Regions from separate parts of the Actinoplanes octamycinicus genome, predicted to be linked through region 2. Evidence: riboswitches for the same ligand, from Rfam matches in the RefSeq annotation. Region 2 holds a riboswitch; the other holds the start of a gene.
What was found. Region 2 has a riboswitch for cyclic di-AMP ahead of BJY16_RS16485 (C40 family peptidase). Riboswitches for the same ligand answer to the same signal wherever they lie in the genome.
Positions count from the first base shown of each region.

Region 1: another riboswitch for cyclic di-AMP. It lies ahead of BJY16_RS21545 (C40 family peptidase); the one in region 2 lies ahead of BJY16_RS16485 (C40 family peptidase).

Region 1 is NZ_JACHNB010000001.1:4,923,845-4,931,214, forward strand. It holds gene cydC (thiol reductant ABC exporter subunit CydC) at 1-1,223, opposite strand, end outside; gene cydB (cytochrome d ubiquinol oxidase subunit II) at 1,220-2,200, opposite strand; gene BJY16_RS21530 (cytochrome ubiquinol oxidase subunit I) at 2,212-3,627, opposite strand; gene BJY16_RS21535 (BlaI/MecI/CopY family transcriptional regulator) at 3,704-4,054, shown strand; gene BJY16_RS21540 (M56 family metallopeptidase) at 4,051-4,968, shown strand; cyclic di-AMP (ydaO/yuaA leader) riboswitch at 5,082-5,215, shown strand; gene BJY16_RS21545 (C40 family peptidase) at 5,231-6,193, shown strand; gene BJY16_RS21550 (MarR family winged helix-turn-helix transcriptional regulator) at 6,253-6,684, opposite strand; gene BJY16_RS21555 (epoxide hydrolase family protein) at 6,738-7,370, shown strand, end outside.
Region 2 is NZ_JACHNB010000001.1:3,670,559-3,677,928, reverse strand. It holds gene rsmH (16S rRNA (cytosine(1402)-N(4))-methyltransferase RsmH) at 1-919, opposite strand, end outside; gene mraZ (division/cell wall cluster transcriptional repressor MraZ) at 1,154-1,585, opposite strand; gene BJY16_RS16485 (C40 family peptidase) at 2,226-3,023, opposite strand; cyclic di-AMP (ydaO/yuaA leader) riboswitch at 3,063-3,194, opposite strand; gene BJY16_RS16480 (Mur ligase family protein) at 3,661-4,881, shown strand; gene BJY16_RS16475 (type 1 glutamine amidotransferase) at 4,897-5,610, shown strand; gene BJY16_RS16470 (TVP38/TMEM64 family protein) at 6,004-6,897, shown strand; gene BJY16_RS16465 (nucleotidyltransferase domain-containing protein) at 7,347-7,370, opposite strand, start outside.

The DNA of each region.
Region 1 (7,370 bases), 1.3 Mb from region 2:
ATCGAGCTGCGGAGTTCGTTCGGTCTGCCGGCCGGACGCTGGCCAGCCGACCCCTGCACGTGAGCTGGGCGAACAGCGCTGTCCGGGGCCGAACCGGCTGCGCCGTTGCTCGGCACCGCGCCGCCGCCCGGAACCGCACCGGCCGCACCGGCCGCACCGGTGAGAATCTCGTCCACGTCCGCGATGACCGCCGTGGCGTCCGTGGCGGCGTGATACCGGCCGGCCATCTCCCGCAACGGCCGGTACACCTCCGGAGCGAGCAAAATGGCCAGCAGAGCCGGCGCCAGCGACATCGAGCCACCGGCCACCCGGATGCCGGCCTGCACGGCGATCAGGCCGACCGACAGCGTGCCGACCAGGTCCAGGGCCGTGGACGAGAGGAACGCGACGCGGAGCACGCGCATGGTGGCCCGCCGGTGCCGGTCGGTGAGGTCGGCGATCACGGCGGTCTGGCGTTCGGCGCGGCCGAAGGCCTTGAGCGTGCCGAGGCCGTGCACCACGTCGAGGAAGTGGCCGGCCAGCCGGGCGTCGGCGGCCCACCGCTGCCGGGCGCGGGACTGCGTGGCCCAGCCGATCAGCGCGCCGAGCAGCGGGACCAGCGGCAGGGTGAGCAGGGCGATCAGTGCGGAGGCCGGGTCGACCAGGGCCATCACGACCAGTACGGCGGGCGGCAGCAGGACGCCGAGGACCAGCGACGGCAGGTAGCCGGAGAACCACGGGCGCAGCGAGTCGAGGCCGGTGCCGAGGACCGTGGTGAGGCGGCCGGCGCCGGACGAGGCCACCCACGCCGGGCCGCGCCGGACGATCGCGGCGAGCAGCGAGCGCCGCAGTTCGTCGGTGACCCGGGCCGCGGTGCGGCGGGCCACCACCTGTTCCGCCCAGGAGAACAGGCCGCGGGCCGCGAACGCTCCGGCCAGCAGGGCGATCGCCGCGGTCCGGGAGCCGCCGAGCAGCAGCGAGCGGGAGAGCGACGGGGCGACCACCCAGCAGAGCGCCACCGCGATGGCCAGCGTCGCGGCCGCCTGCCCGGCTCCGATCAGGGCGAGCAGGGCCACTCCGGCCCGCCCGGTACGCGCGTGCCGCAGCAGCCGCGGGTCGACCGGGCCGCGGGCCGGACGCCGGTCGGGGGCTGCGGTCGTACCGGAAAGGGGTCTGCTCGAAACCCGGCGCCGGAGAGCGGACCGCACCCGGAAGCGGGCGGACCGGGGCGCGGGGAGGGTCATGACGGGACCCGTTCGCTCGCGACGCGGCGCCGGAAGACCCAATAGGACCAGGCCTGGTAGGCCAGCACCCCGGGCAGGATCAGCACCCCGGCGACGGTGATCAGCTTGAGCGCGGACGGGCTGGCCGCGGCCGCCTCCCGGGTCAGCGACCAGCGCGGATCCAGGGTGCTGCGCAGCACCACCGCCCCGTGCGCGGTGAAGACCGCGACCACCGACCCGGCCACCCCGAGCGCGGTCGCCGCGAACGCCACGCCCTCCCGTCCTTGCCGGGCCAGCATCCCGGCGATGAGGCAGAGCACCGCGGCGACCAGCGCGAGCCGCGAGCCGGTGGCGATCCCGGCGAGGAGCAGGCCGACCGTGCCGGCGTTGCCGCCGTGCCGGGCCAGGGCGACCGCGCGGCGCCGGACCGGGCCGGTGGTACGCAGCGCCAGGAAGGTCGCGCCGAGCAGCACCGTGCCGAGCAACGCGGCCAGCGCACCGAGCCCGGCGGCCGGGGTGAGCAGCGGAGCCAGACTGCGGCCGAGACCGTTCCCGATCACCACGCCGTCGGCGTCGATCCGCAGGCCGTGGACGAAGACGCCGAGCTGCGCGCCCCAGAGCAGCACCACGCCGGCCGACGACCCGGCGAGCAGCCGGTCGCAGCGGCGGCGCCAGGCGGGGGAGTCGTGCTTGCCGCGGAACTCCAGCGCCGCCCCGCGGACCGCGAGCAGCAGCAGGATGCCGACCATCGGCAGGTAGAGCGCGGACAGCAGGACGGCGTACCAGTCGGGGAAGGCGGCGAAGGTGACGCCGATCGCGGCGACCAGCCACACCTCGTTGCCGTCCCAGAACGGGCCGATGGTGCGGATCGCCGCGCCGCGCTCGTGCTCGTCGCGGCCGAGGAACGGGGCGAGCAGCCCGACGCCGAAGTCGAAGCCTTCGAGGACGAAGTAGAGCACCCAGGCGAGGACGAGGATCGCGAACCAGAAGGTGATCATGCGACGGTCTCCTAGTAGGCCGGGGCGGGCTCGGGAACGGGCGACTTGTCCGAGATCTCGGGACTGAGCGGCTTCGTCGAGAGATGGACGACGAGCTTGAACCAGGCCAGGGCGAGCAGCCCGTAGACGGCGGTGAACCCGGCCAGCGACGCGATGACCTCGGCACTCGTCAACCCGGGGGAGATCCCGTCGGAGACCTTGGAGATCCCGAAGGCGAGCCACGGCTGCCGGGCCGTCTCCGTGAAGATCCAGCCGAACGTGTTGGCCGCGGCCGGCAGCAGCGGCGAGAGCAGCAGGATCCGCTTGGCCCAGCCGGGCACCCCGGCGCCCCTCTGCAGGACGGCGGGAAGCAGCGGGAGTCGTGACTTCTTCTCGGCTGAGGCCCAGAGGTAGTACGCCGCGAGGATCATCCCGGCGATCCCGGCGCCCATCATCAGCCGGAAGGTCCAGAACGCCACCGGGATCATCGGTACGTAGCTGCCCGGCCCGTACTGCGCCACATACTGCGCCTGCAGGTCGTCGATCCCCTGCACCGTCCCGTCGAACGAGCCGGTGCCCAGGAAGGACAGCAGCCGGGGGATCTCCACGGTGAGGAACGGCTTGTCGTGCCCGAGCTTGCCGACCGCGAGAACCGAGAACGGCGCCCCGGTGGTGGTCGAGTAGAGCGCCTCGGCCGCCGCCATCTTCATCGGCTGCACCGCGGTCATCACCTTGCCCAGGTGGTCGCCGGTGAGCGCGGTGAGCGCCCCACCGACCAGGGTCAGCCAGGCGCCGAGCCGGGCCAGCGGCCGGAACCCGCGGTCCGCGGTGAGCCGCCAGACCCCGAGGGCGAGCAGCAGTCCGCCGCCGGCCATCGCCGCGCCGGCCATGGTGTGCGGGAACGCGGCCAGCACCACCTCGTTGGTCATCAGCGCGGAGAAGCTGGTCAGGTGCGCGCGGCCGGTGGTGGCGTCCAGCTCGTACCCCACCGGGTTCTGCATGAACGAGTTGGCCGCCAGGATGATGTAGGCGGAGAGCAGCGTCCCGACCGCCACCACCACGATCGTGGCGGCGTGCAGCTTGCGCGGCAGCCGGCCCCACCCGAAATACCAGACCGCGAGGAAGGTGGCCTCCAGGAAGAACGCGAGCATCCCCTCGACCGCGAGGGTCGGGCCGAACACGTCACCGTAGAACTTGGCGAAGGCGCTCCAGCCCAGTCCGAACTGGAACTCCTGGACGAGCCCGGTGACCACGCCGACGGCGAAGGTGACGATCAAGAGCTTCCCGACGAACTTCGTGAGATCCAGGTACTTCCGCGAGTCGGTGCGCAACCAGGCCAGATGCAGACCGGCCGCGACCGCCGACAGGCTGATCGACAGCGGCACGAACAGGTAGTGATAGATCGTCACGACGGCGAACTGCAGCCGGGTCAGGTCGAGCACGTCCATCGGGTGTCCCCCTCTACGACTCTTCGTAGTAGATACTACGAGACGTAGTACGACTGCCCCTAGTAGGATGGGTCACATGGCACTAGGCGATCTCGAACGCGAGGTCATGACGCAGCTCTGGGACGCTCCCGAGGCGCTGACCGTGCGACAGGTGCACGAGCGGATCAGCAAGAACCGGGATCTGGCGTACACGACGGTGATGACGGTCCTGGACCGTCTCGCCAAGAAGAAGCTGGTCGTCCAGATGAAAGCGGACAGGGCTTACCAGTACGCCGCGGCCCAGTCCCGTGAGGAGATGACCGCGGCCGTGATGCTCGACGCCCTGAGCGCGTCCCCCGATCAGGACGCCGCGCTGGCATACTTCCTCGGTCAGCTGCCCCCCGGCGCGATCCAAGCCGCCCTGAACGCGACGCCGAAAGAGACGTGACCGCACTCCTCCTCGGAACCCTCGGGCTGACCCTGTCGCTGGTCGTCCCGGGCGTTCTGGCCGGCGCCCGCTGGCCGGACCGCGCCCCGGTCGCCGCCGTCCTGCTCTGGCAGGCGCTCACCCTGACCGCGGTGCTCTGCGCGCTCGGCGTGGTCCTGGCCGCCCCGGAGGAGCTGACCCGGGCGGCCGGCGCCGATCACCCGTGGACCGTGGCGGCGCTGGTGTTCTCGCTGGCGGTCGCGGCCACCATCGTGATCCGGCTGCTGATCTCGCTGATCCGGGTGAGTGCCCGGGCCCGGGCCCGCCGCGAGCGGCACCGCACCCTGGTCGACCTGCTGGACCGGGTGGAGCGGCACCGCGAGCTGGGCGGCGCCGAGGTGCGGGTGCTGGACGGCGCGCTGCCGCTGGCCTACTGCGTGCCCGGCCGGGAGCCCCGGGTGGTGCTCAGCGACGCGGTGCTGCGGATCCTGGACCGCGAGCAGGTGGACGCGGTGCTCGCCCACGAGCAGGCGCACCTGCGGCACCGGCACGAGCTGGTGATGGAGTCGTTCACCGCGTTCTACCAGGCGGTGCCGCGCCCGCTGCGGTCCCGGGCGCCGCTGGACGCGGTGCATCTGCTGCTGGAGATGGTGGCCGACGACGCGGCCCGGCGGCGGACCGGGCCGGTCCCGCTGCGCGCCGCGCTGGCCCGGCTGTCCGACGCCGTCCCCCTGGCGGAGGAGGCCCCGGCCGACCCGGCGGGTGAATCGCGCTCCCGCAGGCTCGACCGGCTGGCCGGTCCGGCGCCCACCTCGAGGGGTCTGTCGGTGCTCGCCGGGGTCGCCGCAGCCGGTCTGCTGGTGTTACCCACGGTGATTCTGGTGGTGCCCTGGCTGGGGCAGGCCCTGGATGCCTGGCCGTTCCGGTCACTCTGAGTGCCGCTCGCTGTGCGGGCGGTATCGCCACGCGGGCAAGCTTCATTTGCCCGCATGATCCGAGTACGGTGGTCCCCGGTTCGGCAGCCCCCCATCGTCCAACCGGCCGATCTGACGAACCACCGCCTAATCGCCGCAACGGCGAGCCGGGGACCCAGGTGTGTGGGGTGAAGCCGCGTTCCCGCGGCCGGGCGTGCTTCCCGCTCGAACCCGTCAGCTAACCCGGTCGGCGGCCGAGTGGAAGAAAGGACAACGCACCTACGTGAAACGCGGACTACGCGGCCTGCTTTTCGCGGTGGCCGCTGCCGGACTCGTTCTCACCGGACCTGTCGTTGCCCACGCCACGCCCTCGCCGGGCAGCGTCGAAGATCAGATCGACAAGCAGTGGAACGAGCTCGAGCCCGTCATCGAGGACTACAACGACGTGCACGGCAAGCTCCTCAAACTGCAGAAGCAGCAGAAGCAGCTGAACCAGACGCTCGCTCCGCTGCAGAAGCAGGTCGACGCGGCCCTGGTGGAGGTGCGCGGCCTGGCCTCGGACGCCTACATGCAGGGTCCGCCGAGCGCCCTCGGCGCGATCCTCAGCGGTGATCCGAACGCGCTGACCGAGAAGCTCTCGCTCCTCGAGCAGCTGGCCAGCGACCGTCAGGAGTCGATCGGCGACGTCGTGAAGCTCCGCGACAAGTACGCAGCCGACAAGGAGAAACTGGACGCTCTGGCGTCCGAGATCGCCACTCGGGACACCGACCTCAAGACCAAGAAGTCGGCGATCGAGAAGGAGATCACCTCCCTGCAGAAACTGCGGATCAAGGCGTACGGCGACACGGACGACGGTCCGTTCAAGACCGGTCCGTGCCCGGTGGACTACACCAACGACAAGGGTGGCCGGGCCGCGCAGCGGGCCTGCGACCTGATCGGCAAGCCCTACGTCTTCGGTTCCGAGGGTCCGAACAGCTACGACTGCTCGGGTCTGACGAAAGAGGCGTGGAAGGCCGTCGGCGTGCATCTCGAGCACTACACCAAGGACCAGTGGGGGTCCACGAAATCGGTGAGCCGGAGCGAGTTGAGGCCGGGTGACCTGGTCTTCTACTACTCCGACGTGCACCATGTGGCGATCTACATCGGTGGCGGCATGGTGGTGCACGCTCCGCACACGGGCGACCACGTGCGGATGGCGACGATCGATCGCGGTCCGATCGCCGGCTATCGCCGGCCCGCGGGCTAGCGCTCCGGCTCAGGTGACAGGGCCGCTTCCGGTTTTCTCCGGGAGCGGCCCTGTCTCTTTCACACCCCTGGCGTACGGCCGGAAGCGCCGGCCAGCACTTTCCTCAGCAGCGCGGTGAACTGGTCGCGCTCCTGCGCGGTCAGCGGCGCCAGCAACTCGTCCTGGATCGCCGCCGCCCGCTCGGCCAGCTCCCGCGCCCGCTCCTGACCCTTCTCGGTCACCGTGATGACGTTGCGCCGCCGGTCCGCCGGGTCGGGCGAGCGCGCCACATAGCCGTCCGCCTCCAGCTCGTTGAGCGCGCCCACCAGGTCGCTGAGGTGGATGCCGGTGCGCCGCCCGAGCGCCGCCTGGCTGGCCGGCCCGTCGGCGAGCAGCGACTCCAGCAAGCGGTAGTGATAACCGCGCGCCCCCACCGCGGCGAATCCGTCGCCGACCAGCCGGTGCGCGTGCGCGGCGGTCTGGGTGAGCAGCCAGCTCGGCAGATGGTCCATGTGTCCAGCGTAACATTGGACTGACTAACGTTAGATGCTCTAACGTTAGTCGTATGAACGAATTCCGGCTCCATCTCCCGCAGTCCGATCTCGACGACCTGGCCGACCGGCTGTCCCGCACCCGCTGGCCCGACGAGCTGCCCGGCGCCGGCGACGACTACGGCATCCCGCTCGCCCGGGTCCGTGCCCTCGCCGACCGATGGCTCAAGTTCGACTGGCGCGCCCACGAGGACGAGCTGAACGCGTACCCGCAGTTCGTCACCGAGATCGGCGGCGACCGGGTCGACTTCATGCACCTGCGGCACCCCGACCCGGCCGCGCTGCCGATCGTGCTCACCCACGGCTGGCCCGGCTCCACCGTCGAGTTCCTCGACGTCGTCGACCGGCTCGCCGAGCACTTCCACGTGGTCGTCCCGGCCATCCCGGGATTCGGCCTGTCCGGGCCGACCACCCGGCGCGGCTGGAGCCAGCAGCGGGTCGCCGAGGCGTGGGCCGAGCTGATGGCCTCGCTCGGCTACCGGCGCTACGGCGCACAGGGCGGCGACTGGGGTTCCGGCATCTCCCGGCACCTGGCCGGCGCCGCCCCGGACAACGTGGTCGGCGTGCACATCAACTACCTGCCCACACCCGGCTCGCCGGACGGGCTCTCCCCGGCCGACCAGGCCCGCCTGGCGAAGACCATGGAG
Region 2 (7,370 bases):
GCGGGTTCTCCGCCACCTCCGCCTCGCTGGGCAGCTCCGACCCTCGGGTCAGCAGCCGCAGCGTGGGGCCGGTGCCGGGCAGCTCGACCGGCAGGTCGATCGGCCCGGTGCTGCGCGCCCTCGCGGTGACGGCGCGCTTGACGATCTTGTCCTCCAACGATTGATAACTCATCACCACAAGTCGCCCGGCGGGCGACAAGGCGTCCAAAGCCGCCGGAATCGCGGATTCCAGCACCTCGAGCTCGCCGTTCACCTCAATGCGTAGTGCCTGGAACGACCTTTTCGCGGGATTTCCACCCGTTCGCCGCGCGGCGGCGGGAATGGCGTCCTTGACCAGCTCGGCCAGCCGCTGGGTCGAGACGATCCGCTGTTTCGCCCGCTCCCGCACGATCGACGAGACGATCCGCGGCGCGAACTTCTCCTCGCCGTACTGCCGGAGGATGCGGACCAGCTCACCCGGCTCGTACGTGTTGACGACCTCTTCCGCGGTGATCCCCCGGGACTGGTCCATCCGCATGTCCAGCGGGGCGTCCTGCGCGTACGCGAAGCCGCGGTCCGCCTCGTCCAGCTGCAGCGAGGAGACACCCAGGTCGAACAGTCCGCTCTGGATCGCCGGCAGGTCCAGCTCGGCGAGCACCCGGGGCAGCTCGTGGTAGACCGCGTGCACCAGGTGGGTCCGCTCGGCGAATCGGGCCAGCCGGTGCCGCGAGTGGGCGAGCGCCTCGGTGTCCCGGTCGAGTCCGATCAGGGTGACGTCCGGGAACCGCTCCAGCACCGCCTCGGCATGCCCGCCGAGGCCCAGCGTGAAGTCGACGTGCACCGCGCCGGGCCGGGCCAGGGCCGGACCGAGCAGCTCGAGGCAGCGTTCCAGCAGCACCGGAACGTGCGCACCGCGCGGCTCCCCCATGTCGACCCCCATTGCCCCACCTGATCGCGTGTCACCCGGTTGTTACCTGTTGCTGCCATGCCGGCCCGGCCGCCATCCGTACCGCCAGATCCCCATCCGCTCTGTCCCGCGCCGGCATGACCGGCCCTGGACACGCGCCTGGCGCCGGGGAAGAGGCGCCAGGAGCGGGAGCGGCTGGAGATCTCGCAGTACGGCAAGCAGTGGCGGTCGGGCCGGAACTCCCAGCGGCCCACCGAGTGCCACGCCTTACAGTCCGCCGGGCAGCACCCCCTCCTCGATGTCGGCGAACTCTTCCTCGCTCGCCGAGAGGTAGTCGTCCCAGGACTGCTTGTCCCAGATCTCGACCCGGGTGCTGGCCCCGATCACCACGAGATCCCGGCCGAGACTCGCGTACTCCCGCAGGTGTGCGGGGATGGTGACCCGGCCCTGTTTGTCAGGCACCTCGTCGTGGGCGCTGGCGAAGAACACCCGGCTGTAAGCCCGGGCGGCCTTGTTGGTCACCGGCGCCTCGCGCAGCTGGCCCGCGATGCGCTGGAACTCCGGCATCGGGAACACGTACAGACAGCGCTCCTGTCCTTTCGTGATCACGACACCTCCCGCCAGCTCATCCCGGAACTTGGCCGGGAGGATCAGCCGGCCCTTCTCGTCCAGCCGAGGGGTGTGCGTGCCGAGGAACATCGGCCCCCACCCCTTTGCCGGGACGGCCGCTCCTTCGCGGAGGGAGTGGACCGTCTGTCAACTCGGGCCGGCAGGCTCTCGGTCACGTTCCCTCAGTCCTGCCACTGCGCCCCACTCTACTCCACTTCCCTCCACCTGCAACCCGAAAGCGTTGGCTCGCGAGCCGTTTTCGCGGACGTAATCCCAGTTCACAGGTGGTGGGGCGGAGTGGAGGGGCGGAGCATGATCAACCAGGTCCGGTTTCCGACATCCGGCACACGGGGTCCGAAAACTCCGCTCGAAAAGGGCACTTCAACCCGTCGCGCGACCCGTCGGAGCACGGTGGGGAGGGAAGTGGAGCGGCCCGGTGGAGCAGAGTGGAGCGCTCCAGGTGGCGCGAGTGGAGGGTCCGGGAGGGCGACAGTGGACCGTCGGGCCGGTCTGTGTGGACCGTCCGGGAGCCGCCGTCCTTCGGCCGATGACCGGGCACCTCGGCGTACCGGGAATCGGCAGCGGCCCGGGATGCGCGGACCGGAACCCGGCGGCGGACCGGGATGCGCGGACCGGAACCTGGCGGCGGACCGCACGCGGAACGCCAGTGGGGCGCGACCCGAACCGGGTCGCGCCCCACTGGCGATGTGTCCTTACTTACTACGTGCTGTCAGGCGACCATCCGCCGCACGACGTAGTTGCTGCCGTAGATCTTGTGCTTGCCGACCCGGGCGCCGGTGTGCGGCGAGTCGTACATGTAGCCGCCGCCGGCGTAGATGCCGACGTGGGACCCGTAGGAGCCGGAGCGGAAGACGATCAGGTCACCGACCTGCTTCTTCGACTTGCTGACCGACTTGCCGTACTTCTGCTGCAGGTTCGCCTTGTGCGGCAGCTTCTTGCCGGCCGCCTTCTTGTAGACGTACTGGGTGAACCCGGAGCAGTCGAACCGCTTGGGACCGGAGGCGCCGAACTTGTAGAGCGCGCCCTTGTGCTTCTTCGCCTCGGCGAGGACCTTGGCCCCGCTGGACTTCAGGGTGATCTTCACCTTGCCGCTGGCGGCCTGGTTGTAGCCGCTGCCGGTGAAGAGGGTGCGGACGGTGACGCCGGAACCGACGCCCTTCTTGTCGGGCCGGGCCGCCAGGGTCACCGCACCGCTCTTCACGGTCTCGGTGTCCCAGGTGACCCATTTGTTGGTGCGCCAGGCCTGCAGCCGGACCGTGCCCTTGGCGACCTTGCCGGTGCGCGGGTCGATGACCTTGGCGGTGACCTTGAGGGTGGAGCCCCAGGGGAGCTTCCGGGTGTTGACCGAAGCGGTCAACTTGGGCGTGACCTTGGCTGCCGCCGCCGTGGTGGCGGTGGTGGCGCTCGCGACCGGAGTGGCGGACGCGGCCGCCGGCGAGGCTCCTACGAGCTGGCCGGCGCAGAGGCAGAGGCCCAGGGACAGTGCGACGGTACCGGCGCCGGACATGCGGCGGCCCCGGCTCGAACTGTGTTCGTGCACGGTAGAGATATCCCTCCGGCACGCCTGCGAGGTTAGCTGTCGGGTTCGGGCGGGAAGGCTTGCCCGGCCACCGATGGTGGCTTCACCCCGAGGTCCGGCCGGGTGCGCCGCTTGTGGGGCGTGCGGCGCGGCCGGGACCGGTTGGTGGGTCCCCCGTCCCTGCCCCCTGATGCCTTGTCAGCGTTCTGGTGCGTGATGGTCGCGTCGTCCAGCCCGGGGCAGGGCTCGGCGTGAGCCGGATCGGCGCGGCCGGCGAGCGGTTGCCGCCGGTGAATCTTTGGTACCCGACTTCGCTCATGATCGTCAGGTGCGATCCGGTTACTCAGCGTGTTTGGCATTCTGGGCGCTGTCCAATTTGTTACCTCCGGAAGACAAATGTCATCACCGGTTGCGTTCGGTCAGCTACACAGCGTCGAATCCGACCAGTGAACCAGAACACACAATTTCTGCGCGGGTAACCCGTTCGGAACCTCGAAACGTCGGGTCAGCGGCGCAAACGTGGTAATCCGAATGGGGTGGGGGGCCGGCAACGGCGCCGGGAGCCTTCCGGCAACTCGACGTAACCCCGGGGTCCGGTACCCTCGCTGGCGTGACGGACGGGAAGATGCCCCTGCGGGCCATAGTCGCGACCACCGCGTCGAAGACCGCGGCCGCGCTCTCCAGGGCCGCGGGACGCGGCGACGGATCGGTGATCGGCGGCTGGATCGGCCTCAAGATCGATCCGGACCTGCTGTCCCACCTCGCGTCCGGCCGCGCCGTCGCGCTGGTCTCCGGCACCAACGGCAAGACCACCACCACCCGGCTCACCGCGGCCGCGGTCGGCGTGCTCGGCCGGGTCGCCACCAACGGCTACGGCGCCAACATGCCCACCGGTCACACCTCCGCGCTGGCGAAAGAGGGGCACACCCCGTTCGCCGTGCTCGAGGTCGACGAGCACTACCTGGCCCAGGTGATCGACGCCACCCGGCCCAAGGTGGTGGCGCTGCTCAACCTCTCCCGCGACCAGCTCGACCGGGCGAAGGAGGTGGCGATGATGGCGCAGCTGTGGAAGACCGCGCTGGCCGGCCACCCCGAGATCCGGGTGGTGGCCAACGCGGACGACCCGATGGTGGTCTGGGCGGCCGCCGGCAGCCCGCAGACCACCTGGTTCAGCGCCGGCCAGCGCTGGCACGACGACTCGTTCGTCTGCCCGGAGAGCGGCCACCCGATCGAGCGGGCCAACGGCGACTGGTGGTGCACCGGCTGCCCGCTGCGCCGACCGGTCCCGCAGTGGGTGGTCGAGGAGGACGGGGTGATCGACCCGCGCGGCGACTGGCACCTGGTCAAGCTCCAGCTCCCCGGCAAGGTCAACCTGGGTAACGCGGCCACCGCCCTCGCGGTCGCCGGCGAGTTCGGGGTCCGCCCGATCGAGGCCCTCCCCCGGCTCTCCCGGGTGACCTCGATCGCCGGGCGCTACGCGCAGGTCGACCGGGACGGCCGCAACATCCGGCTGCTGCTCGCCAAGAACCCGGCGAGCTGGCTGGAGGCGTTCGACATGGCCGACCAGGCGCCGACGCTGCTCTCGATCAACGCGCGGGACCCGGACGGGCTGGACACCTCGTGGCTGTGGGACGTCGACTTCGCCCCGCTGCGCGACCGGCCCGTGCTGATCACCGGCGACCGGGCCTACGACCTGGCCGTCCGGCTCGAAGTGAACCGTGTGCCGTTCCAGCACGTACAAACCTTCGACCAGGCGCTCGCGGCGGTGCCGCCCGGCCGGCTCGAGGTGATCGCCAACTACACGGCGTTCCAGGACATCCGCGCGGTGCTCGACCGTGTCAACTAACACCGAGGTCACAGCATGAACGACAGCACCTTGCGGATCGTCTGGATCTACCCGGATCTGCTCTCCACCTACGGTGACCGGGGCAACCTGCTGATCCTGGCGCACCGGGCGGCCGCCCGCGGCATCCCGGTGGAGACCTACGAGGTCCGCTCCGACATGCAGATGCCGACCACCGCCGACATCTACCTGATCGGCGGCGGCGAGGACGGCCCGCAGTCGCTGGCCTCGCAGCGGCTGATCACCGACGGCGGGTTGCACCGCGCGGTCAACCAGGGCGCTGCGGTCCTGGCCATCTGCGCGGGTTACCAGCTGTTCGGTCATTCGTTCTTCGCCAAGGGGACGAAATGTGCCGGGCTCGGTCTGCTCGACATCACCTCGGACCGGGGTGAGAGCCGGGCCGTCGGCGAGCTGCGGGGCGACATCGACCCGCGGCTCGGGCTGCCCCCGCTGACCGGCTTCGAGAACCACGGCGGCCGCACCCACCTGGGCCAACACGCCGCACCGCTGGCCCGGGTCACCGGCGGCGTCGGCAACGACGGACACACCGAGGGCGCCTGGGCCGGCAAGATCATCGGGACGTATTCGCACGGGCCGGCGCTGGCTCGCAACCCAGCGATAGCCGATCTGCTACTGCGTTGGGCCACCGGCGCGGATAGGCTTGCGCCCCTTGACGACAGCTGGCCGGAGCGTCTGCGGGGCGAGCGGTTCGCCGCGACGACCCCGGCCTGACGGGTCCGGCCTGACGGGTCCGGGGAGGCGCGGTTCGCCGCTACCCCGGTCCGGCGGGGTTTGCGGTTCGCCGCAGTCCCGGCCCGACGGGGCTTGCGGTTCGCCGCAGTCCCGGCCCGACGGGGCTTGCGGTTCGCCGCAGTCCCGGCCCGACGGGGCTTGCGGTTCGCCGCAGTCCCGGCCCGACGGGGCTTGCGGTTCGCCGCAGTCCCGGCCCGACGGGGCTTGCGGTTCGCCGCAGTCCCGGCCCGACGGGGCTTGCGGTTCGCCGCAGTCCCGGCCCGACGGGGCTTGCGGTTCGCCGCGGCCCCGGCTTGACGACGACGACGAGCGCGGAATCGACTGCACGACCTTGTCCTGAACCGACGAGCCGTTGGGGCGGTAGACCTGCACATGACCGACAAACCTGAACGCCCCGTGGGCGCCCGCACCGGGGACTCTCAGGCCGAGCCGATCAGCCGGTCCGTCGCCACCCTCGAGCCGTCTGCCACGCCGGCCGCCCCATCCTCGGCCTCGGTCCTGTCCGCCGCCTCGGCACCGTCCGTCGCCCCGGCCTCCGAGCCCATCGCGGCGCAGGAGCCGGTCGCGGCGTCGGAGCCGGTCGCGGAGCCGGTCGCGATCAGCCGCAAGCGTCGGCTCATCCGGTTCGGCGTGCTCACCGCGCTGATCGGCGGGCTCGCGGTCGCCGCCGGCACGCTCCCGCTGCGCGACATCGGCGACGCCGTGGTCGCCCTCGGCCCGGGCGCCGCCGTCGCGGTCGCCGTACTCGGTGGTCTGCTCCTCTCGGTCCTGGTCCCGCGCACCGCGGTGACCGTCGCCTGCGGCGCCCTGCTCGGCGCCGCGACCGGCGCGATCGCCGCGCTGGCCGCCGCGGTGATCGCCGCGGTCGCCACCTACTACGCGGGCCGCTGGGCCGGCCGCGGCGTCCTGCAGGCCAAGGCCGGTGGCCGCCTGGCCCGCCTGGACGGCTGGCTCAACCGCCGCGGCCTGGCTGCCGTGCTCCTCGTCCGCTTCCTGCCGCTGGCCCCGTTCGGCCTGGTCGGCTACGCCTACGGCACCACCAGCGTCTGCCGCAAGCGCTACCTGCTGGGCACCACGATCGCCGCCATCCCGTCCACGGTCACCTACGCCGTGATCGGCGCCGCGGTGGCCGCCCCCGGCAAGATGAGCGCGATCACCATCGCCCCGGCGGTGATCGGCTTCCTGCTCTCCACCGCGATCGTCCTCCGCTGGCGCCAGACCTCCCGCCGCGCCGCCACGCCGGCCGCGGCCCCGGTTCCCGCCTGACCCGTCCGCTCTCCGCCCGGGCCACAGCCGCTTTCCGCGCTTTTCCGCCCGGGCACAGGCCGCTTCCCGCGCTTTTTCGCCCGGGCCACAGGCCGCTTTCCGTCCTGGCCCCTTCCGCTTTCCGTCCTGGCCCCTTCCGCTTTCCGCCCGGGCCACCTTCTTCCGCGCCGCGACCTCCGATCGGCCTGCTCCTCCGCGCAGGCCCCTTCTCGCGCCGCGGTCCCTGCAGGTCCGCTCCTCCGTGCCGGGCCGTTGTCCATGCCGCGACCCCGACCGGTCCGCTCCTCCGCGGCAGGCCCCTTCCCGGACCATGATCCCTGCGGGTCCGCTCCTCCGCGGCAGGTCCCTTCCCGGACCGTGATCCCTGCGGGTCCGCTCCTCGGTCCCGGGGCCGCTTTCCGGGGCAAGCGCTTTCCGGTACGGCCGCAGCGGTCCCGCACCGACCGCCCTCAGTCGGCCAGCACCCGCTCGGC